DNA from 2 places in the Brassicibacter thermophilus genome. Region 2 is predicted to be linked to the other one. Evidence: riboswitches for the same ligand, from Rfam matches in the RefSeq annotation. Region 2 holds a riboswitch; the other holds the start of a gene.
What was found. Region 2 has a riboswitch for cobalamin ahead of cobT (nicotinate-nucleotide--dimethylbenzimidazole phosphoribosyltransferase). Riboswitches for the same ligand answer to the same signal wherever they lie in the genome.
Positions count from the first base shown of each region.

Region 1: it holds a riboswitch for cobalamin, as region 2 does, so the genes downstream of both, ACZ41D_RS11045 (cobyrinate a,c-diamide synthase) here and cobT (nicotinate-nucleotide--dimethylbenzimidazole phosphoribosyltransferase) in region 2, are expected to answer to the same signal.

Region 1 is NZ_AP042446.1:2,290,416-2,302,458, forward strand. Features, by position in the region: gene cbiG (cobalt-precorrin 5A hydrolase) at 1-655, opposite strand, end outside; partial or broken gene ACZ41D_RS11015 (SAM-dependent methyltransferase) at 662-931, opposite strand; gene ACZ41D_RS11020 (SAM-dependent methyltransferase) at 944-1,144, opposite strand; gene cbiT (precorrin-6Y C5,15-methyltransferase (decarboxylating) subunit CbiT) at 1,141-1,689, opposite strand; gene cbiE (precorrin-6y C5,15-methyltransferase (decarboxylating) subunit CbiE) at 1,670-2,272, opposite strand; gene cbiD (cobalt-precorrin-5B (C(1))-methyltransferase CbiD) at 2,269-3,339, opposite strand; gene ACZ41D_RS11040 (precorrin-8X methylmutase) at 3,339-3,959, opposite strand; gene ACZ41D_RS11045 (cobyrinate a,c-diamide synthase) at 3,980-5,290, opposite strand; cobalamin riboswitch at 5,425-5,583, opposite strand; gene ACZ41D_RS11050 (M28 family metallopeptidase) at 5,840-7,816, shown strand; gene ACZ41D_RS11055 (M20/M25/M40 family metallo-hydrolase) at 7,829-9,076, opposite strand; gene amrB (AmmeMemoRadiSam system protein B) at 9,135-10,037, opposite strand; gene ACZ41D_RS11065 (Ig-like domain-containing alpha-2-macroglobulin family protein) at 10,039-12,043, opposite strand, start outside.
Region 2 is NZ_AP042446.1:1,281,556-1,293,598, reverse strand. Features, by position in the region: gene ACZ41D_RS06085 (Lrp/AsnC family transcriptional regulator) at 1-96, shown strand, start outside; gene cobT (nicotinate-nucleotide--dimethylbenzimidazole phosphoribosyltransferase) at 165-1,214, opposite strand; cobalamin riboswitch at 1,316-1,495, opposite strand; gene ACZ41D_RS06075 (ATP-dependent Clp protease ATP-binding subunit) at 1,595-3,889, opposite strand; gene ACZ41D_RS06070 (nitroreductase family protein) at 3,991-4,800, opposite strand; gene ACZ41D_RS06065 (ABC transporter ATP-binding protein) at 4,904-5,608, opposite strand; gene ACZ41D_RS06060 (ABC transporter permease) at 5,611-6,384, opposite strand; gene ACZ41D_RS06055 (ABC transporter substrate-binding protein) at 6,365-7,402, opposite strand; gene ACZ41D_RS06050 (NADH peroxidase) at 7,529-8,077, opposite strand; gene ACZ41D_RS06045 (IS6 family transposase) at 8,723-9,754, opposite strand; gene ACZ41D_RS06040 (aminopeptidase) at 9,877-11,109, shown strand; gene ACZ41D_RS06035 (FAD:protein FMN transferase) at 11,191-12,043, opposite strand, start outside.

The DNA.
Region 1 (12,043 bases), 1.0 Mb from region 2:
AATGTGGTGTTTTTATATCTACATTTTCGTTTGATGTAACACATATAACACCATCCATATCATTTTTATATAAGTTAATGTCCTCATTGCTCAAGTAAACTAAATTATTATATTTAATAGCTCCATTAATTTCTGAATAAAAACCTATCTTTTTTCCATTTACCATCATGGAAGTTATATTTTTAACATCCTCCATATCTTCAATATGTAGATTCATTCTTTTAGCATACATATCTATAGATTCTATACCTCTAGCATCAGATGCTGTAGTTATTATAGGCATTGCCCCAATAGCATTTCCTATATATTCGCACAACGTATTTGCTCCTCCAATATGTCCTGAAAGTAAACTTATACTATATCTTGCCATATCATCAACTACAACTACTGCAGGGTCATATCTTTTATCCTTAATATATGGAGTCATCATCCTAACTGCTATTCCTATAGCTGAAATAAATACTATACCATCATATTTTTGTATTAAATCTTTAAGTATATTTTTTATTCCACCTTCTATAGATGAATTTTTATAATGGCAAATCTCATTAACAAAGGAACTATCATGTTTACTTAAATTAACTATTTTATCCCCAATAAGAATCTGTGCAGTACTCTTTATTTCGGCTTCCTTAACTTTAAAACTTATATCCATTAAGGTTCCTTTAACTATTTTTTCGTCTTCCCAAGTAGCTTTATAAACTACAGCTACAGGAACATCATCTCTTTTATATCCTCTTTTCAATTTTTCAACAACGCCATCAATATTTTGGACAGAAAGAAATATAGCCATAGAAGCTCCATAAGAAGCAAGCTTTTCTAAATCCTCTTTTTCTGGCACTGGAGTCCTTCCTTTAAGTCTAGTAAGTATAATAGTTTGACTTACTTCCGGTAATGTAAATTCTTTTTTTATTTCACAACAAGCAGCAGTAAAAGAACTAACTCACGGGATAACTTCTATAACTTCCTCTAACGTCATAGACGCACTGTTATAAAATTGGCATCCTTCTTTACAAAACTTAAGATGTTCTTTTGATACTAAACTTCCTGCATATATAACTATGTCTGCATTTTCTAAAAGTTTTCTTCCTTTTACTGTTATTAAATCTACATCTCCTGGTCCTGCTCCAACAAATCTAATCATCTCTTCACTCCCTTTATTATAAAAATAGGATTGTTTCCTTTTAGCATTCCAATTTTATTTACCTTAGACGACTGTATAAGAGTTGTCTCTATATCTTCATATTTGTATTTTTCTAACAATGATAAAAATAAGTTCATATTTTTAAGAGTAATAAAATTCGCACATACAATACCTTTTTGTAAAAGAGCTTTATCTAGGTACTCAAATATCTCTTCTAATTTTCCTCCACTTCCACCTATAAAACATTTATTTATAGTTAAACTAGGAAGACATTTTGGAGCTTCTCCTTGAATAATATTTACTTCTGCATTAAATTTTTCTGCATTCTTATTTATTAACTCTATACCTTCTTTTTCTTTTTCAACTACATATACTTTTGCTCCCTGTAAAGCAGCTTCAATAGAAATTGACCCTGTTCCGCCACCTATGTCTAGAAAAACATCATCTTTCTCTATGGAAAGATATGCTGTATTTAAAACTCTTATATCAAATTTTGTCATAGGGATATTCCCTCTTATAAAATCTTCATCTCTCAAATATCTCATTTTCTACCACCACCACAGCTAAAGGGGAAATATCTATTATTTCTTCCCCAATATCCTTTTTAATTATTAATTCATCTTCATATGATAGATTAAAGCCTGCATATATTTTACCTCGTACACCTAATTCATAAAGCTTTGAAGAAATATAAGAAGGACAATTTTCCTTATCAGTAAGCAAAACAGTCAATGAACTAGACTTTACTTTGGATAAATCTTCTTTTCTTCCATGAAGAGATAAAAACAATGCATTTTGCCAACTTTTATTAATCTTTGCCATCATGTATTGAAATGATGAAACCCCTGGCAAAACTTTATCTACCACTACATTTTTCTTTTTTAGATATTCTAATATTCCATAAAAGCATGGATCTCCTGAAGCTAATATGAGAATATCTTCATTAGCTTTTGAATAATTAAGGACTTCTTTTACAGAAGTAACTTTAATGTAATCCTTCTTTATTGATTTAAGAGAGTCTGCAACTCTCCCAAAAGCTAATACACACGAGGACTTCTCTATAGCTTCTTTAACTTCTTCAGTTAAGTATTTCGGATTACCAGGGCCTATTCCACCAACTGTTATCATAAAAAGGCACCTCTTTTCATGGAATATATTATTACTTTTACTTTATATTCTTCATCTTTTAAGTACTTTCTTATTTTATCTTCACAGCCTTTTTCCATGGCTTTAACCACATTTTTATACCCTTCATTTACACATATATCTAATGCTTCTTCAGCAGTCAAAGCATTATTGACCTTTTCTATAACATAATAAGGTGCTTTCATCAATGCTAAGTAATATATAAATGCTTCCATCCTGCCATCACAAACTCTGTTGTGCGTATTAAATGAACCAATAGATAACTTTGCAAGTTTACCAATATGCCCTACTAATGTTATAGATTTAATTCCTTTATTGTAAGCATAAAGAAAAGAATCCCCTACATAATTTGAAATCTTTACTCTCTTATTGTTTAAACCCAAAGAATCTGCTATTTTTTCTCCATAATTACCGGGAACGAAAATAACATTGTCTTTACCATATTTTTCTATAACTGTATCAACCTCAAGATATATAGTCTTTTTAAGTGCATCCTCAGACATAGGATATACTATGCCCTTAGTGCCAATAATTGATATACCCCCTTCTATGCCTATATTTTTGTTATAAGTTTTCTTAGCTATCTCTTTTCCTAAAGGTGCATATATTAACACATCATATCCACAGTTAGATACCTCACTTAATTCTTTTATTATCATCTTTTTAGGAACAGGATTTATTGCTGCTTCACCTATCTCTCCAAAAAGCCCTTTTCGAGCAATTCTACCTATACCTTCTCCACCATCAATGTGAATTTCCCCATCAGTTCTCTCTTTTACCTCTGCATATATCTTCATGCCATCTGTAACATCAGGGTCATCTCCTCCATCCTTTATAATGGCACAAGAAGCTTTTTCATTTTCCAGTTTAGGATTTACAACTTCTAACTTAAGCCTCACACCAGCAGGAGTATCTATTTCAACATATGGTATTGTCTGATTATTCTTCAACATAATAGCAGCAGCTTTTGACGCAGCTGCAGCACAGCTACCAGTAGTATATCCACATTTTAAACGTTTACCTTCCTTTATAACATACATATCCTTCATTATCTTCCCACCGCCATATACAATAAAGCGTTCATAACAGATGCGGCTACATTACTTCCTCCTTTTGTCCCTATAGTAGAAACAGATGGTACAATAGTCTCTCTTAAAACTTCCTTAGACTCCTTTGCTCCTACAAATCCTACTGGAACTCCTATTACAAATTTAGGACTAACTTTTCCTTCATTTATTAACTCACAAAGTCTAAATAAAGCTGTAGGAGCGTTTCCGATAACAAACATATCTATACCTTCAGCTACAGCCAAATCCACTGAACAAGCAGACCTAGTTGTACCCATTTCCTTTGAAAGCCTTATAACTCTTTCATCATCAATAAAATATTTTAAGCTACACAATGTCTTAGACAAAGCTTTTTTGTTTATACCAGAATAAGCCATCTTTGTATCTGTAAATATAATTCCACCATTTTTTATAGATTTTAAAGCATTATGAATGAAATCTTCTTTAAAAATAATTATGTGTCTATAATCGAAATCCCCAGTAGTATGAATCATTCTCTTAACTATTATTTTTTCTTCATCACTAAATGAAGTATCATCCATAACTTGTTCAATAATATTCATACTCTTTTCTTCAATTTCCATAGGCTTTTTTATATACATTTAATCCCCTCTTTTATTACTTATTTTTTGTTTCTCTCTACTACATCAAGCATATTATTAAATGATTTCATGTTCCCTAAAAAATGTACATGTGGATAACCAGCTAAAACATTTTTATATTTGTATCCACAATCCCACTTTTTCTTACTCATAGGTTTTGTGATTTTAAATACTTCATTACCATTTACATAAGTTTCTGATTTGTGAAATTCATGCCCTGTAAGTTTATCCCCTTTTTTACCTAACAAACAGTCTTCCTTTAGTTCAATATTGATATATCCAAATCTTTGCAGCTTATCAGTCATCTTACTTTTACCATGAAATACTCCACACATTTTAGAATCCTCAATCTCATCAGTTAAGTACATAAATCCACCACATTCTCCGTATATAGTTCCATATTTATCAGCAAACTTCTTTATATCCTTAAGTATTGCTGTATTTTTAGAAAGCTCTTTTCTATATACTTCAGGATATCCCCCGCCTAAATATAAAATATCGCAAGGAGGAAGCTTTTTATCTTTAAGCGGGGAAAAATACTTTACTAAACAAACGTTTTCAAAAAGCTTTAAATTTTCACTATAGTAGAAAGAAAAAGCTTTATCATATGCTATAGCAACTGATATATTTCTCTTTTTAGGATAATGAAAAGGTTTAGTATCTATTTCATTCATAATATTTAATATTTTATTAATATCAATATTTCTATCTACAATTACTGACGCTTCATCAATTATTTCTTCGATATTCTCTATCTCCATACCCTGAACTAAACCTAAATGTCTACTTTTTATTGCTAAATTTTCATTTTCTTCAATATATCCTAACACTTCTATACCAATGTATTCTTCGATTTTTTCCTTTAAAAGAAGATAAATCCCTTTATTAACTTTATTCAAAATTATTCCCTTGATTTTTGAACCTGCAAAATCTACCATCCCCTTTATTTTAGGAATAGCTGAGAACATTTCTCCTTTTGGAGTGTATACTAAAATAGTATTTATATCTAACCTTTTGGATATATCATAACTAGAATTTTCATAGGTATTGTAAATACCATCGAAATATCCCATAGCTCCTTCTATAATAGAATACTCCCCTTCTGCCATAGACAAAGCATATTTAACTCCTTCTTCACCCATCAAATGAAAGTCTAAATTACCTGCCCTTTCCCCTGAAGACAACTCTAAAAATTTCGTGTCTATGTAATCAGGCCCAGTTTTAAATCCACAAATATTTAAACCTCTTTTTTTAAGTGCCCTCAATAATCCAAGAGTAATAAGAGTTTTTCCACTTCCACTTGAGGGAGCCGTAATCATGATAGTTTTCATATCACTCCTCCTTGCTAATTAAATCATTCAAAAACTAAAAAATGGGAACTCCTTCAGAAGTTCCCATTAAAATCACCTTAAATTTACACAATACTATAAATACTATAATAATAGGTACTTACTTTCCCTCCGAAAGAGTACTTCCTTTTAAGGCAGGTATCCTGACTCACAGCTTAAACCTCCTCCCTCCTTCCCAGCAAAAGCCAGTGGATTGGGATTCGTCACTGTATACAGTAGCGGGGGCTGTAGTGGATTTTCACCACTTTCCCTAAACCTTAAAAGCATATTATTCTTTTTTCTATCTAAATAATACCATTTTATATATTTAAATGTCAATAGCAAGTAGGGACGGTTCTTGCTTGCCTCCCAGTTTATGTAATTTATAAAAATTATTACAGCGTTGACATATATATTATAAAATAGTATATTGTTTTCTAGGATATAAAAGTTATTTTTGTTAATTTTTTATATTATCCATATTTTATCTGTGAAAAATGGGTGCATTGATAATGAAAAAATCAAAAAGAACTTGCGAAGGAAGTGAATAAATTGAAAAAAATCTTTATAATAGTACTTGTTATCGTTATTGCTATAACCATTGGAGCATCTTTAAAGTCAAATGCAGATAAAGAATTAATAAATTATACTATAAAAGATATAAATGAATTTTTAGCTTCTAAAGAGCTGGAAGGCCGATTAACAGGAACTGAGGGTAATAAAAAAGCTGAAGAGTTTATATCCGAATATTTTAAATCATTAGGCCTAGAAACTCTAAAAGATAATACTTATTTATTACCTTATACTCATAATTTCGTTAACTTTAACGACGAAGAGATAAAAATGGTCATAGAATATGAAAATGGCACTACTAGAGAATGTATTGCAGGTAAGGATTTTTTACCTAAAAGATATAATAAAAAAATAAATTTAACTGCCCCCATAAGTAAAGAAATAGATGAAAGTTCTTTCTTATTAGTTAATGATAACATAAAACCTGAATATTCAAGTGCAAAAGGAATATTACTTAAAACTAAATATTTTCATCATTATATTAGTATAGGTAATAACAAACCAGCTATTCAAATAAGTGAAGATCTATATAATGATTTAGCTAATAATAAATGCAATATAAATTATGAATATAACTTAAATATAAAAAAAATCAATGCAAATAATGTTGTAGGAAAGATTTCAGGTGAAGATAATAATAGCGCCATCATTTTATCTGCTCATTTTGATCATGTTGGAAAAATAGGAGATACAATATACTATGGTGCATTAGATAATAGCTCAGGTGTATCAATATTATTAGATTTAACAAGGAAATTAAAAGAATACTCAATAAATAATAATTTTAAGCAAGATATTATAATATGTGCTTTTAATGGTGAAGAATCAGGATTGCAAGGAAGTCAAGCTTTTGCTCAATTTATTAATGATAGGTATAAAAACATATGGAATATTAATTTTGACTGTATAGGAATTAAGGATAGAAAATTTACTATTAATAATTGTGAAGATTCAAACATAGAAAATTGTTTGAGTAATGATTTGTATGATTATCTTAATAGCAAAAACTATGATGTTTCTTTTGATACTTTTGATTCTTTTACTAGTGATCATGTAAGCTTCGAAGAATACGGTATCCCTGCTGTAAATATAGGACAAGATGAAACTAATATTATCCATTCCGAGCTTGATACAGTGAAAAAATTAGATATAGATTTGATTGAAAAATTTAGTAATGATATGTTTGAATTTATAGTAAAAAATGATGGTACTAACTATAATGAAGTAATAAATACATCTGATAACTTAGATATTCAATATGTTGACGAAGAGGAAGTTTTGGAATATGAAAAAATGTTAGAAGAAGAAGCTAAAGATTTAGAATTAAATCAGTACAAGCATATAATGGTTGATGGTATACCAGTATCCATCGAAAAGGATAATGAAACATATAATTCTTTATTAGACCTAAAAAAAATATTTAGCAACATCAATATTCCAGAAAATATTAGTAACTATAAATTGCACGATATAACAGTATATTGTTCTAAGCCATCAATTGATCATATAGGTGAAATTGGCAAAATATATACATATGATAACTTCTCATCTTCCAATATATATCAGCTCGTTATAAGGTATTCTAATAAGGATGATAATAGTAAAATACTTGAAATTAAAATATCCAAAACTGATGATAAATCTGTTGATGACATAATTACCGATCTCCATAAGTACAATAATTTTGTAATAGAAAAAATATCAAATGATAATCAATGTTATTGGATTGAATTTAGTGAAGACAAAAAATTTATTTTTATTATTGATGTTATCAATATCACCGAAAATGATGATATATTTTATATAATAAGGATTGACAAATATAAAATTGAAAAAATGGAAAGTGAAGATACAGATGTACATATATTAGATTGGTTTGAGCATTCAAAAGACAAAACTATTGAATTTATGAAAAATATTGATTTTAATGATCTTATAAATGGTATATTTGGGTAATAATATTATAATTTAAATTAATAGCCCTCCAATGTCCTCTATCCCTACTAATCCCAATATAAGCAAGAAAGTCTTTTGCACTCCAATATAAGCATCTTTAGGATCAAACCATTCTCTTACAGTATGTACATTGTCGCTTTTTCCACCAGTACCAACAGTTATAGCTGGTATTCCAAGACTAATGGGTAAGTTTGCGTCTGTGCTTGCTGTCTCACTAAAACAAGGCTCAAATCCCATAGTTTTTACAGCACAAGCAGCTGCTTGAACTATTGGTTCATTTGCATTTTGACTTCCTGCAGGTCTATCTCCTATTAGCTCAATATCAACACTTATTTTTTCTTCACAATTCCATCGTTCATTTTCCTTTATCGCAGCGTCTTCTGCTATATTTAATATTTTATTCTCAAGCTTTGATAATTCTTCAGGACAGTTAGAACGCATATCTACGTACATACTAGCTTCTGCTGCTATAGAGTTTATAGACGTTCCCCCTTCTATTTTCCCTACAGTAAATGTAGTTTTAGGCTTAGAAGGTGTTTTAATATCTGCTATTTCGCTTATTGCTCTACCTAATGCATGTATAGCACTTGGCAGTCCAAAATTTTCAAGGCTATGACCCCCAGGACCTTTATATGTTATTTTGTATCTTCGACTCCCAGTAGCTATGTATGTTATATGTTCTACTCCAGTACCATCAATGCTTATAAATCCGTCTATATCATTATTCTTCTTAAAAATATGCTTTACTCCTCGTAAATCACCTAGTCCCTCTTCACATACATTGGCACAAAACACAATATCACCTATTGTTTGTATATTAGTTTTATTAAGTGCTTTAATGATAGATATGATTTCAACTAATCCCCTCGTATCATCAGATATTCCTGGTGCATAAAGCTTGCCGTCTTTTTCCTTAACATTTGTATCTGTTCCTTCATCAAATACAGTATCTAAGTGAGCTGCCACTAATAATTTAGGACCTTTACCTGTCCCTTTTCTTATACCAAATACATTGCCAACTTCATCAATACTAACATCTTCAAGACCTAATTCTTTAAATCTTTTATAAAAATATTGACCTCGAATTTGCTCTTTAAATGTAGGTGCAGAAATACTGCAAATCCTTTTCTGTTCCTCTACAATATCTTCATGATCCTCTTTTATGAAGTCTAACCCTTCTTTTACAGCTTTATATTCCATAATTGCTTGATAAGTTTTTTCTATGTGGTCACTTACGTTAACATCACTATTTTTCACCATGTATAACCCCCTTGTTCTTGTATATTACAATTATACTACAAATTGCTCTTTTATTCCTCTATTTCCAATAGACAACTGTAAAATAGCTTGTTGTATAATCTCTATTTTCACCTGAAATTCTTGCAGAATTATTATGTTCTAATATAATTGCATTTTTAGCTCCGATATTATTCATAACTGTAATCAAGGTGATAATAGAAGATGGTGAGTCCATATAATCGTTGTTCATATGGCTTATGGTTAAAATATCTCTACTTAGTAATACTTTTTTAGTAAATTCGTCCTTTTTATCAGCTTCTTCTACAGACAGATAATGAGAAAAATCTACTGATGCTATTACTAGAAAGCTTTTCTCTCTTAACTGCTCCGATAACTTTTCTCCAAGCTCTATAGCTTTATTTATACCACAAGTGCCAGACACTAAGATAGGAACAATCTTAGTGTCTGGCATAAAATACTTTATATATGGAACAACAGATGAAATAGAATGTTCATTTTCCATCAATGTGAAATTTGCATCTGCTATACCACTATCAATAAAATAATCTACAATCGTTTTGTCAGCTTTAAGTTCTCCAAATGGCGTATCCCAAGTCCAGCTTCCAGTATGAATGTCACTTACACCTGCTCCAGTATGATTTGGTGCAACTACTACAACCACATCTGGCTGCTTTTTAGCAACTGTTTTAAAGAAAGAAGCTATCATTTTATCTGCTAATAAGTGGTGAGGTACTATTCCCCCTACTATCTCTTTATCATCTAATGATATTCCATCACTATCATTAACTGATATATGAAAGTTTATAGCATTATAATATTTACACTGAATTAACTTTTTTTCTCGCTGTATATTTTCTACGTTTATATCGCTTTTAGGTGAATATATTTCTCTGCCAATCAAAATAACTAAAATACATAGTACCCCACATAGACCACATAGAAGTTTTTTTCTATTCATCATATCATTCCTCAATAGTTATAGTATCCTGTTCCGTAAATACCATAGTATTGCTATTGCAGTGCTTCATAACAGCATTATCCACCTTATATATTCCCGGTGTTACAGCTCTCGCATAGTATATGATTGATTTCACAGGATTCTTTTTATTATAATGATATCCAAATACTAATCTCTGACCATCTCTTTCTATAGGATAGCTCTTATTTCTGTCGTTTCTATATCCAACTACATATCTTAATCCTGCAGGTAAAACATCAGTAATTTCATAATAACCTTCAGGAGATGATTCAGAAAACTTTGGAGTTATTATTACTTTAATTAAATCTGATTGATTTAATGTGTCTTGATCAGATTTCTCAACCAAACTATAACTCCTTGTTAAGCTTATATTTTTATCTTGCTTATCTATCAAATCTTTTACAGAAGCTAAATAATTTACTGCCATTACTATATCTCCTTTTACATTATCAAATTCTATTTCTTTTACTTCTTCAGAATTTAAAAGCAGCTCATATCTATTATCTTTAGTAAGCTTAACTTCATGTTCCTCACCATTTAAAGTATAGCTAAAACTTCCTATCTGATCTGTTTGAGGAATATCATACATCACAAACATTAGCTGTTCTAAATAAGTAAGAATATCCTCTGTGCTATTATATTTTGCATATTTCAATAAATCATATTTTTCAGCCTTATCTAATTTTAAAGATAATATTGATGCAAGTGAAGTAGCTTGTAAAATATCATCTTTATCTACACCTGTATCAATATATACATAATTACCAGCTTTCTTGCCATAATTATTCAAAATATCTACATAAATTTCTTCCGCATTATTTAAATCTCCTATATCAGCTAAGGCTATCCCTAAAATTAATTTTTCATTAATATTTAAATTTGTATTCTCAAGAAGTCTTTGTATATCTATTAAAACTGGCTCATTTAACCTTGCAAGCCCCCAATAAGCTGCAGCTACATGTTCAGGAATAGATTCACTGTCTTCTATTATGCCGTAAAAATACTCTTTTAATTTATATTTATTAAATAAATCTCCTGCAACAGAAGTGATCTTTGCTGATAAAACTGGATCACTGCTAGCGTATGGTAATAATGCTATTCCTCCATCTCCTGTCTGATATTGTTCTAAATTATAATCTTCACTCCAGCTTTCTTCATCAAAGTATTTATCCATTAATTCTCGAGATAATTTTCTAGAAAGTTTTTGATCTACTCTATTGCCCCAAGAATGTGATAAAGACATTAAAGTGTTGTAAAATAACGAACTACTTTCATTGTAAAAATACAGCTTAGTATAACCTTCTCCTCCTTCTACCTTAGTCCTATCATTCAAATCAACATATTCAGTTCTCATAGCTTTAAGCATAGAATCTACTACCTCAAATTTCTTTTCTACCCCATCAAAATAGTCTTTACTCCTTGCTTTTATAGTTACAGTATATTTCCCTTTATTTAATTTTCCTAATTGTATATTTGTATAGTTGTTGCCTTTAGAGGATTTTTCAAAAACATTTTCATTCCCCTTTTCATCAGTTAAAATAACTTCATAGTTGACTGTATCATCTTGCCCTAATTCTGTGCCAAAAGAACGAACTGTTATACATGGACTATCTCCATCCATAAATATATCGCTTGAAATAACATCTACAAAGAAAGGTAGTTTAGCATTAATATTAATCTTTCCACTTCCAGCTAGTAAATCATTAGATATACCTTGATATGTTACTCTCCAGGATGTCAAATTATCAGGAAGATTAAAACTTATATTTGCTTTTCCGTACTCATTAGTAACAGCAGATTTAAACAATGCTGTATCCTTAAAATCTGACCTTATATATTCTCCGTTTTCTCCACCTCCGCCTTCTGCCATACTTGTTCCATATAGATTTATCTCTTTATAAGAAACATAATCATGTATAATGCCAGTACCATAGCAATAATTGTATAATGATTTTAAGGTATCTACACTCTGTTCATTAACTGCAAAA
Region 2 (12,043 bases):
AAAATTCAAACCTTTGGTAATACTGAAACCCTACTTGTCTTATCAAGTCCTTTAGAAAACAAAGTTGTAGAACCTATTTTAAAAAATTTTGAGTAAGAAAAAGGTGTGAAAATAATCTTTTCAATTCTTCACACCTTTTTCGTTATCTTTCAATAACTTATAATTTATACTGCTTCTATTCCTGCTTCACCAAATGTAATCATCTTTTTTATCATAAATACTGCAGCTTCTATTATATTAAACATAATTGCTGCACCTGTTCCTTCTCCAAGTCTCATGTTTAAATATAGTGGAGGCTCAAACCCTAGTAATTCAGATGCTTTTTTAGCACCTTTTTCATTTGACGCATGTGAAGGTATTAAAAAATCTCTAATTTTAGGCTCCATAGCAACTGCAATTATTGCCGCAGCAGTAGAAATATATCCATCAACTACTACTGGTACTCTATTTGCTGCCCCTGCTACCATAACCCCTGCCATACCTGCTATGTCAAGACCTCCAACTTTGCTTAACACGTCTAACCAATCATTTTTGTTTGGTCTATTAATTTCTATAGCCTTTTTAATAACATTAATTTTATTAATTAATTGGTCTTTGGGTAAATTAGCACCTACACCTGTTATTTCTTCTGGGTCAATTCCTCCCATCACTGAGAGAATAGCAGTACTTGTTGTAGTATTCCCTATCCCCATTTCTCCAGTACCAAGTAAATTTCTCCCTTTTTTTATTTCCTTTGTTGCTATTTCTATCCCTACCTCTACAGCTTTAATTGCCTCATCTTTTGTCATTGCAGGACCTTTTGTTATGTTTTCTGTCCCATACTTAATTTTCCTATTCACAACTTTTATATTATCAATCTCACTTGCAACTCCAATATCAACTACTATAACATCTGCTCTTGCTTGATTTGCTAAAGCACCTACTCCACTTACTCCATTAGCAATATATGATGTCATAATTTTGGTAACTTCTTGAGGAGCAGGTGATACTTTTTCCTCCATTACCCCATTATCTGCTGCCATAGTAATTATAGCTCTGTTATCTACTTTAGGATATAACTCACCAGTTATTCCTGATAATTGTACAGCTATTTCTTCTAATTTCCCTAAACTCCCAACAGGCTTAATCAAACTGTTTATTCTCTCCCTTGCCTTATCCATAGATTTTTTATCTAAGCCCTCAATTTTTTTTAAAGTTTCCTTTAATATCTCCATACAAATACCTCCTTTTTAAATTTTTAACTAAAAAAGTCCATACCAAAAAAATGGTATGGACTTTCCATCATCCTAACCTACACTTCTTTTTCACACGAAAGAAGTTTAGCAAGTTTTAGGCAGGTCTCCTGACTTGAGTTCATAGTTAAATGCATCGCCTTCCCTCTAAACGAAGTGGCAACTAGATGCTAACTCACTCTTACAGTGGCGGGCCCGTTCGAGATTTTCACTCGATTCCCTATTCTCCCTTCTTAAAGGGCACCTAAAACCATATTATTCATTTATCAATTTATATTATAGTTATTGGATATATCTCTGTCAATAAAATATTATATTAAATTTTACAAATTTAGATCTTATTCAAAATTTCTAGTTTTTTCTTATTTAATTACAATTTTACCTTCTTCAAGTACTACCTTTATTGTTTGTCCTTCTTTAAAGGTATTTTTTAAATATTTTTCTGCAATTTCATCTTCTATATATTTCTGTATTACTCTTCTTAACGGTCTAGCACCAAATTTCTTATCATATCCTTTTTCTAATATAAAATCTTTTACATCTTCTGAAATATCTATATTCATACCTTTATCTTTAACCTCAATATATATTTCTTTGAGCATTAAATCCACTATTTTACGAAGCTCATCTTTAGTCAAATGTGTAAATACCACTATTTCATCAATTCTATTTAAAAATTCCGGTCTAAATGCTCGTTTCAATTCATCTTTTATCCTAACTTCAAGTGCATCATAATTGTCTTTCTCAAAGCCTATGCTATTAGTTTTAAAACTAGTTCCAATATTTGAAGTCATTATTATCACTGTATTCTCAAAATAAACAGTTCTACCTTCACTATCAGTAAGTCTACCATCTTCAAGTATTTGCAATAACATATTGAAAACATCAGGGTGAGCTTTCTCTATCTCATCCATAAGTATCACAGAATAAGGCTTTCTTCTAACTTTCTCAGTTAATTGTCCACCTTGATCGAATCCAATATATCCTGGAGGAGCACCAATTAGTTTTGAAACTGTATGCTTTTCCATGTATTCTGACATGTCAAGCCTAATCATTGCTTCTTCACTACCAAATAATTCGTATGCTAGAGCTCTAGCTAATTCAGTCTTTCCAACTCCAGTAGGGCCAACAAATATAAACGATGAAGGCTTTTTCCTTTTCTTAAATCCTGAACGGTTTCGTCTTATTGCTCTTGAAAGGCTTCTTACTCCTTGTTCTTGGCCTACTACTCTTTTATGCAATCTTTCCTCAAGTTTTAAAAGTTTCATTGCCTCTTTTTCTGTAATTCTTTGAACTGGAATCTTAGTCCACGCTTCAATCACATAAGCTATATCATCAATAGTTATTTCAACTTCACTACATTTTTTTTCTATTTCTTTAATTTTTTCTTCAATATTTATTTCTTTCATTTTATATTCTGCAGCTTTTTCATAATCATCTACAGATGCAGCCTTTTCCTTCTCTTCTTGTACATTCTTTAATTCTTCTTTTAATGCCTCTAATTCAACAAATCCCTCATTTTTAAGGTTTGCTCTTGATCCTGCCTCATCAATAACATCTATTGCCTTATCAGGCAAATATCTATCAGTAATATAACGTTCAGATAACTTTACTGCTTCTTCAATAACCTCATCAGAAATTTTAACTTTATGATAGTCTTCATAATATTTCTTTATTCCTTTTAATATCTCTATAGTTTCATCTACAGTAGATTCATCAACTAGCACTGGTTGAAATCTTCGCTCAAGAGCAGAATCCTTCTCGATATGCTTCCTATATTCATCAATAGTTGTAGTCCCAATGACCTTAATCTCTCCTCTAGCTAAAGCAGGTTTTAAGATATTAGCAGCATTCATAGCACCACCATTTACTTCTCCAGCTCCTACAATATTATGAACTTCATCAATGACTAATATTACATTTCCATGTTCTACAGCTTCATCGATAATCGCCTTCATTCGTCCTTCAAATTGCCCTCTAAATTGAGTACCTGCAACAACTGCAGTCATATCAAGAAGATATATTTCCACTCCTAAAAGTTTTGCAGGAACTTGCTTTTCTACAATTCTCACAGCTAATCCTTCAGCAATTGCAGTTTTTCCAACTCCAGGTTCTCCAATTAAAATAGGATTATTTTTATTTCTTCTATTTAATATCTGTATAACTCTGTCTATCTCTCTATGTCTACCTATAATTTTATCAACCTGATTATTTCGAGCTTTCTCAGTTAAATTAATTCCAAATTTATCGAGATACTTCTTCTTTTTTCTCTTTTTCTTGTTTTCTTCTTGTGTCTCAACTTTTTTTTCATTATAAGGCGATTTATTCTCCTTTGGAAACTCTTTTTTATTGTCTACTTTTTGCTTGCCCATATTACTAAAATTAGAAAAAAAAGCTGTTACTGGATTTACATTTTCATCATTATACAAATCAATATTATCTACATTCATGTCTTCAAACATATTGCTAATCTGCTCACTCAAATTTTCTATGTCTTCAGGACTCATGTTAATTTGCTGCATCATTTGATTCATAATAGGTAATCCCATCTTTTTCGCACATTCCATACATAAACCTATTACTTCATCTTTACCGTTTACATTTCTCGTAGTATATATTACAGCAATATTTTTTTTACAAATTGAACATTTTTTCATAGCATCATCCTCACATCTCATATGATATTTCAACTTATATATTACAGTATAGCATAATTTATTATTTTAATCACATTTACACTTTAGCAGTTTTTACTTATCTATAAATAGTACTCTGCTATAATCTTATACTCCTCATTTCCTGATACATTTTTAGAATTTTCCAATATATTCCATTTGTTATTTATTCCTATCCTTTTACCCAACTCTTCAAAATAGTACATTACTATCCCGGCATCAGTTAAGTTTTCTATAATATCAGGATCTAGTATTCCAAGAAGTATTTTATCATCTTTAATTATAAATCTCCATGGCTGATTATTTTTATTAGATGGTGCATATCTAATATAATGGAATAAATCCAAAAGTCCCCTTTGTTCTAAAATATCCAAATCTATTTTATTGCCCCATTCTTTAAAATATACAATATCATTTATAGGTAATCTAAAACTATTTGGTTTAGATTTGGATTTCATCTTTTTAGGATAACCAATAGCTACCAAGTAATCCATAAAATATCTATCATCATCAAACAATTCTTTCTTGATATTTTCTGGAACCTCAAATAGATTTATCCAACAGTTTCCTAATCCTAAATTATGAATCTTGGCTAAAAGTTTTTCCATATTATATGCAGATTTTATTATTGTATCTTGGCTTCTATCAGATATACACAATCCAATATAATGGGGGCTTCTTACCATAACTCCAGTATATCCTCCTATACCATTTAACTTATTATATACTTTTTTACCATCTTCAAAAAGTATAAAGTCAATTTTATTATTCTTACATTCTTTTCGAATTTCTGAAATATAATCTTTCAGTTTTGACATTGACTCCTTATCAACCATTTTATCCTTATAATCTCTAATGGATTGCCTTTCTTCTAAAAAATTAGTGAATAACATAGTTAACACCTCCAAATAATACTACTATATTATATATGTACCACTTTTATTCAATTGTAATCTTGCATTATTATATTTTAACAAAATCTACTAAATTCTTTTTCTATTTAATAGCTTTAACAATTTCCTCTTTATATTTTATCATTTCTTGACTATTGAGTTTTCTCTCTCTTTGAACTACATTAATATCTACTTTTTCTTTTATATTAGAAGGCTTACCACCTAATACATAGACTGTATTAGATATAAGAAGAGCTTCATCTATATCATGCGTCACAAAAACAACAGTCTTATTATTCTTTTTCCATAAACTCAAGAAAATATTAATTAAATTTCTCTTTAGCTCTATATCTAATCCCTTAAAAGGTTCATCCATCAATAATATTTCTGATTCATAAGCAAAAGCTCTAGCTATAGACACTCTTTGTTTCATTCCACCACTTAATTGATGAGGATAATAATCCTTATATTCCAATAATTCAACAAATCTTAAATAATCTCTTGCAATTTTTATAGCATCATCCTTATTATATTTATCACGTAATACAAAAATGATATTGTCCTCTATAGTACTCCAAGGCAAAAGCCTTGTTTCCTGAAATATATACGAGATTCGTTTATCATCAATGCCTAAAACGTTACCTTCATCATACTTAATAAGTCCTGCAATAATATTTAGCAAAGTAGTTTTTCCACATCCTGAAGGACCAAATAAACATATTATTTTGCCATCATCTATATCTATATTAAAATCATGTAATACTAATAGATTCCCATATTTTTTCGTAATATTTTTTAAAGATATCATTTTTACACATCCTTAGGATTTTTACTATATAAAAATCTACCCATTAATATTTTAAAAACATATTCAAACAGCATACTTAAAAGTACAACTACTAAAGTCCAAGCAAATAAATTTTCTGATTCTAAATAAACTTTTGCATCATATAATCTAGCTCCAATAGACAGTTTAGGATTACTCAATACTTCTGCTGCTACAGTTGCTTTCCATCCTATCCCTAGAGCAGTAACCATACTTGCAGATAAATATGGAACTATTGAAGGTAAGTAAATCTTCTCAATAATATGTATCTTCTTCACACTATAAACTTTTGCCATCTCAAGTAATTTAAAATCAACTTCATTTATCCCTTTTACCGTAGATGTCCATATAATTGGAAAACATATTAAGAAACAAATAAATACTGGAACTATGTCTGACTTGAACCAAATAAGTGCAATGATAATAAATGACATAACTGGAGTTGACTTTATAGTCACCATTAAAGGTTGAAAAATCCAATATATGTATTTATTTAAACCACATATTACTCCTAAAACTGTTCCCAAAAAACAAGATAAGAAAAATCCCAATATTACTCTTCCTACTGTAGCAAAAATGGTATTCCAAAAAATTTTTGCCTTTATAAGTCGAAATAAGGATTTTACAGTTTCAAATGGAGAAGGGAGATATATTTCTCTATTAATAATAAGAAATAAAATCTCCCATACAGTAATCCAAAATAGTACAACTCCTATATTATATATACTTTTCTTACTTTTAGTAGTAAAAACCTTCATCAGGTATTTTTCCTCCTAAAGACGCAGGATTAAAGTTAAATAATACATCATAAAATCCCTTTAAAACACTTTTTGCTTCCTCTCCATCAATATAAACTATGTTGCTAGTTGGTATAGCCTTTTCTGCTATCGCAGCATTAGGTAATATTTCATATTTTTCTATTAAAGTTCCAGCTTCTTTATGATTATCATTAACCCATTCAATTGAAGATTTATATTCTTTTAAAAATTGATTTACCATGTCTTTGTTTTCATTAGCAAATTTCTTATTTACTATTATACACCCCATAGAAAGCTTACTTTTATCACCAGCTACTTTTTCCCACTCTTTAGTCATATCTAGTGCAATCCTCACATTACTATTTTTCATCAATGCCGTAGTTACATGAGGTTGAGGCAATAGAGCAATGGATGCATCATTTGAGGCGACTGCAGCAGCCAATTCAGCATGTTGAAGTGAAAAATCTATATCTACATCATTCTCTGGATCAATTCCATTTTCTTTTAAAATATATTGTAAAACATAATCAGGTGTAGCACCTTTTCCGCTAGCCCAGATTTTTTTACCTCTTAAATCTTCAATATTTGTAATTTCATTACCCGTTTCCAATATGTACAATACTCCAAGGGTATTAACAGCAGCAAGTTGTACTTTCCCTTCAGTTTTATTATAAAGAACTGAAGCCAAATTTGTTGGAACAGCAGCTATATCTACTTCACCGTTAATTATTTTTCCAACTAATTCATCTGGAGCTCCATATATAGAAAAATTTGCTTTAATTTTAGAAGTACCTTTATTGACATCATCCATTAATTTCGCTATTCCCATTCCAGTAGGTCCCTTTAAAACTGCAATATTAAACGTAATATCGTTTTTTTGAACTTCCTCTTTACCTTTTTCTATTTGTTTATTTTCACTATTTAATTCCTCATCAACAGTTGTATTTGTACACGCAGTAAAAACCATAGACGAAATAAATACAACAATAATTAATAAATAATTAACAAATTTCTTCACGATATTCCCTCCTCTTAAGTAATTTGAAAATGATTTTCAAGTAGATGATATATCATGGTATTTTATTTGTCAATAAATATATAATAAATCCACCGGCTTAACCAGTGGATTTATTATATAATATAATTATTTTCCAAAATATCTATCAAGTAATCCTTTGAAAGCAGCACCATGTCTTGCTTCATCTTTGCACATTTCATGTACAGTATCATGTATAGCATCATAATTTAACTGCTTTGCTTTTGTAGCAAGTTCTTTTTTGCCTTGGCAAGCTCCAAATTCAGCCTCTACTCTCATCTCTAAATTTTTCTTAGTGTCAGCAGCAACTACTTCACCTAACAATTCAGCAAATTTAGCTGCATGCTCTGCTTCTTCAAATGCAATTCTCTTGTATGCCTCAGCAATCTCTGGAAATCCTTCCCTATCAGCTTGTCTACTCATAGCAAGATACATTCCTACTTCAGTACATTCTCCAGTAAAATTAGCTCTAAGTCCTTCTATTACTTCAGGATCTACATCTTTAGCCACTCCAATCCTATGTACATCAGCCCATTGTAATTCATCTTCTTTCTTTTCAACAAATTTTTCTTTTGGCGCATTACATACAGGGCATTTTTCTGGTGGCTCATTTCCTTCATGAACATATCCACAAACTGTACAAACAAATTTTTTCATATTAAAACCTCCTATTATTTTAATTAATAATTGTTATGTCATATAAATACCCACGTAATTTCATATCAAACATAAACAATTGAGAATTTTGAATAAAAGTGCAAAAAATACTAAACTATTGCTTTAATATATAATTAAGCTTATACAAAAATATATTTTTAAAATATAATAATTTAGAAAATCTTATAATTACTACAGACTTAAAATTTAAAATTGAAAAAATTAATATAATATTCTATTGTGCAATTTTTTCGATTATAATTAATAATAAGAGATAGTTTATATTAATAATCTATATATAAATTTTGACTTAAACAAAGCTCTAAAAAATCATTAACTATTATTTACAAAACAATCAAATAATTTTTTATTCTAGCAGACAAATAATTTAGGAACTGTTAACTTAAAATGAAAAAATAGCATGATTTTATAGAAAAATTCTTAATGGATCTTGACCTTACAGCCCTATATGAATTTTAGCTATTACAATAAAGCTGTCAAGGGTCAAGATAAACGAGCAAAGCTCGCCCTTGACAGCTTTATTTTAAATAGCTATGGAATGGTTAAGGGCTGTAAAAATAAAAATTGCATAGCAAATAAACCAAGAAATAAGGCAAAGCAGAGAGAACCCTTAACAAGTAAATATTATGCAGATAATAACCAATTACTGCGATCTCTATCGCTATATTTGGCACCTGCTACCTGGGCAGGAGTAAGGTTACTCAAAGAAGAATGAGGCCGTATATAATTAAAGAAGAATACAAAGTTTGCAATTAAGTTATTAGCGCTTTCGAAACAGTTAAAACCTCGCTTTGGTTTATACCAGGCTTTAAATTCCTTATTAAAAGATTCAATTATATTGTTTGATATATCATCATCAAAAGATTCAACTCTTATATGGTTGGCACCGGCAAAGATAGATTTAGCAGGCACCTTATAAGCACTATATCTATCAGTAACGATAGTATTAGGAATGCCAAATTTCTTTGCTTTTTTAAAAAGGCTGAAGGCCTGGTTAGAATTTCTGTAAGGAGATAGATGAAAATTTATAATAAAGCGAGTTTCAGAATCAATGATAAACCAGAGATAATGTTTTTTACCATTAATTTTAACAACAGTTTCATCAGCATGCCACTCATCAGAAGAAGATAAGTCAATGGTTGAAGAAAGCTTACTAGATATACTGTCAAACAAAGGTGCAAACTTTTTAACCCAGGATGCAATGGATACATGGGAAACCTTAATATTATATGTAATATAAAGAAACTGTGATATTTTTCTTGTTGAAGAGTTATTTAAAAAATAAAGGTTAAGAGCAGTAATAATAACAAACATAGGAAACCTCATTCTTTTAAAATCAGTTTTACCGGAAAGGTTAGACGATGAGGGATTATCGATAGTAGTTGGTTTAGCGATAAAGAAAGAATGGTAACACTTTTTATCTGAGCATCTATAGTTTGTATAGTGTTTATAATTATGATGAATAAAAGATGCTTTGCCACACTTGGGACATCTTGGATGTTTGGTATTGCGTGTAGTATTAGATTTAGGCTTTGTAGAAAATTGACGTCTACAATCACGGCATTGATACTTTTGATAACCATAAGGATCTTTGCCAAATTTATAAAGTTTTGAAGAATTACATCTAGGACACTTAATTTTTGGTATAATAGTCATAGGTCTCGACCTCCTTTGGAGTAGTGTTTTTGTGTCTATTGCTATTATACCTAAAGGAGTTCGAGACTTTCAATTTTCATTTAAGTTAACAGAACGATAATTTATGAAAGGAGCATAAATTTATGAAAAATTTTGAGACTTTACTAAATAAGTATGCTCAGCTTGCTGTACATGTAGGAGTAAATCTTCAAAAAAATCAAATACTTGTTATTAACTCACCTATTGAGTGTGCTAATTTTGTTAGACTAGTTGCAAAATATGCTTATGAAGCAGGTGCAAAAGATGTTCATGTTGAATGGTCCGATGAACAACTTACTTTGATGAGATTCTTAAATGCCGATGATAGTGTATTTAGTCAATTTCCTAAGTGGAAAGCTGATGCTTTCGAACAATTTGCAGAGAACAATGCTGCATTTCTTTCTATTTCTGCATCAAATCCAGAATTGTTAAAATCGGTAGACCAACAAAGAATAGCTAATTTTAATAAAGCAAGAGGAATTGCTTTAAAAAAATATAGACAATACATAATGAATAGTATTGTATCATGGTCTATTGTCTCAATCCCTACAAAAGATTGGGCAAAAAAAGTGTTCCCAAAATTGGATGACGAAAAAGCTTTAGAAAAGCTTTGGGAAGCCATATTTAATGTAGTTAGGATAAATGAAGAAGACCCGATAAAAGCTTGGAATGACCATATTAATAATTTAACTAAAAAAGTAAACTATTTAAATAAAATGAAATTCAAAAGTTTACATCTTACATCTAGTGAAACTGACCTCGTAGTTGAACTTCCAAAAGGACATGTTTGGGCAGGTGGCGGAGAATTAAATGCAAAAAATATATATTTCATTGCTAATATGCCCACTGAAGAAGTCTTCACAATGCCATTAAAAACAGGAGTGAATGGCACTGTTAAAAATACAAAACCTCTAAACTATAGCGGTAATCTAATTGATAATTTTAAATTAACATTTAAAAATGGTAAAGTAGTGGACTTTGAAGCTGAAAAAGGCTATGAAACGCTAAAGAAACTAATTGAAACAGATGAAGGGGCTAGTTATCTTGGTGAAATTGCTCTAGTACCACATGATTCTCCTATATCTAATTCAAATATAACATTCTATAATACACTATTCGATGAAAATGCATCTTGTCATCTTGCTTTAGGAATGGCATATCCTATGTGTATAGAAAATGGTAGTAAAATGTCAAAAGAAGAATTAGAAAAGGCAGGGGCTAACTATTCTCTTATTCATAATGATTTCATGATAGGTTCAAAAGACTTAGATATAATTGCTGAAAAAGAAAATGGTGAGAAAATTCAAATATTTAAAAATGGAAACTGGGCTATTTAACAAAAAACCTCATAGACTTTTTTGTATAAATCTATGAGGTTTTTTATATCATTTTAGTTATTACCTTTCTATTTATCTCTTCTAATTCGCTCCCGTTGCACCAAAACTATGCATTATCTTCTTCATACCATCAGTGACTTTAATCTCTTTATCTTTCATAATCCATATTGCTTCGACTCCTTCAAGACTATCAACGAATAATCTGCCCTCTTCATATGGCATTAAAAATACTGCTGTAGATAAGAAATCTGCTACTCCTGCATCTTCAGCCAATACAGTTACAGCACGATAGTATTCACCAGGCATGAGAGTATCTGGGTCAATTATATGATGAATCACATTACCATCTACTACATAATATCTTTGATAATCACCACTGCTAACTACTGAAGCATTATTTAGATATATAACATCTAAAGTATTTTGAGGATCTGATACGATTAACTTATCAGGATCTTGTATGCCTATCCCCCACCGTTTGCGAATGCCATCAAGAGGTTTACCTAATACCCGTATATTCCCTCCAGCACTTATAATCCCTGATTTTAAACCTTCATTCATAATTTCTTGTGCTACGATTTCAGTTGCATAACCTTTAGCTACTGCTCCAACGTTAATACTCATATTTTTGTCAGAAAGATATACTGTACTCTTATCTATGTCTACTACAATATTATCAATATCAGTATGCTTAGCAGCTTCTAGTAAATCCTCCATTGGAGGTAATTTTGCATTCTGAGGGTCATACATACCTTGTTCTCTATATTCATGCCATATGTTGAGAACAGAACCCATAGCAATATTTACTCGTCCACCTGTACGTTTATACCAATCCTTTGCAAAGACAATAAGATCTATTATTTCCTTATCAACTTTTACTGGCTTTATTCCAGCATTATCGTTTATTGTCTTTATATTATTTATACCTTCATAA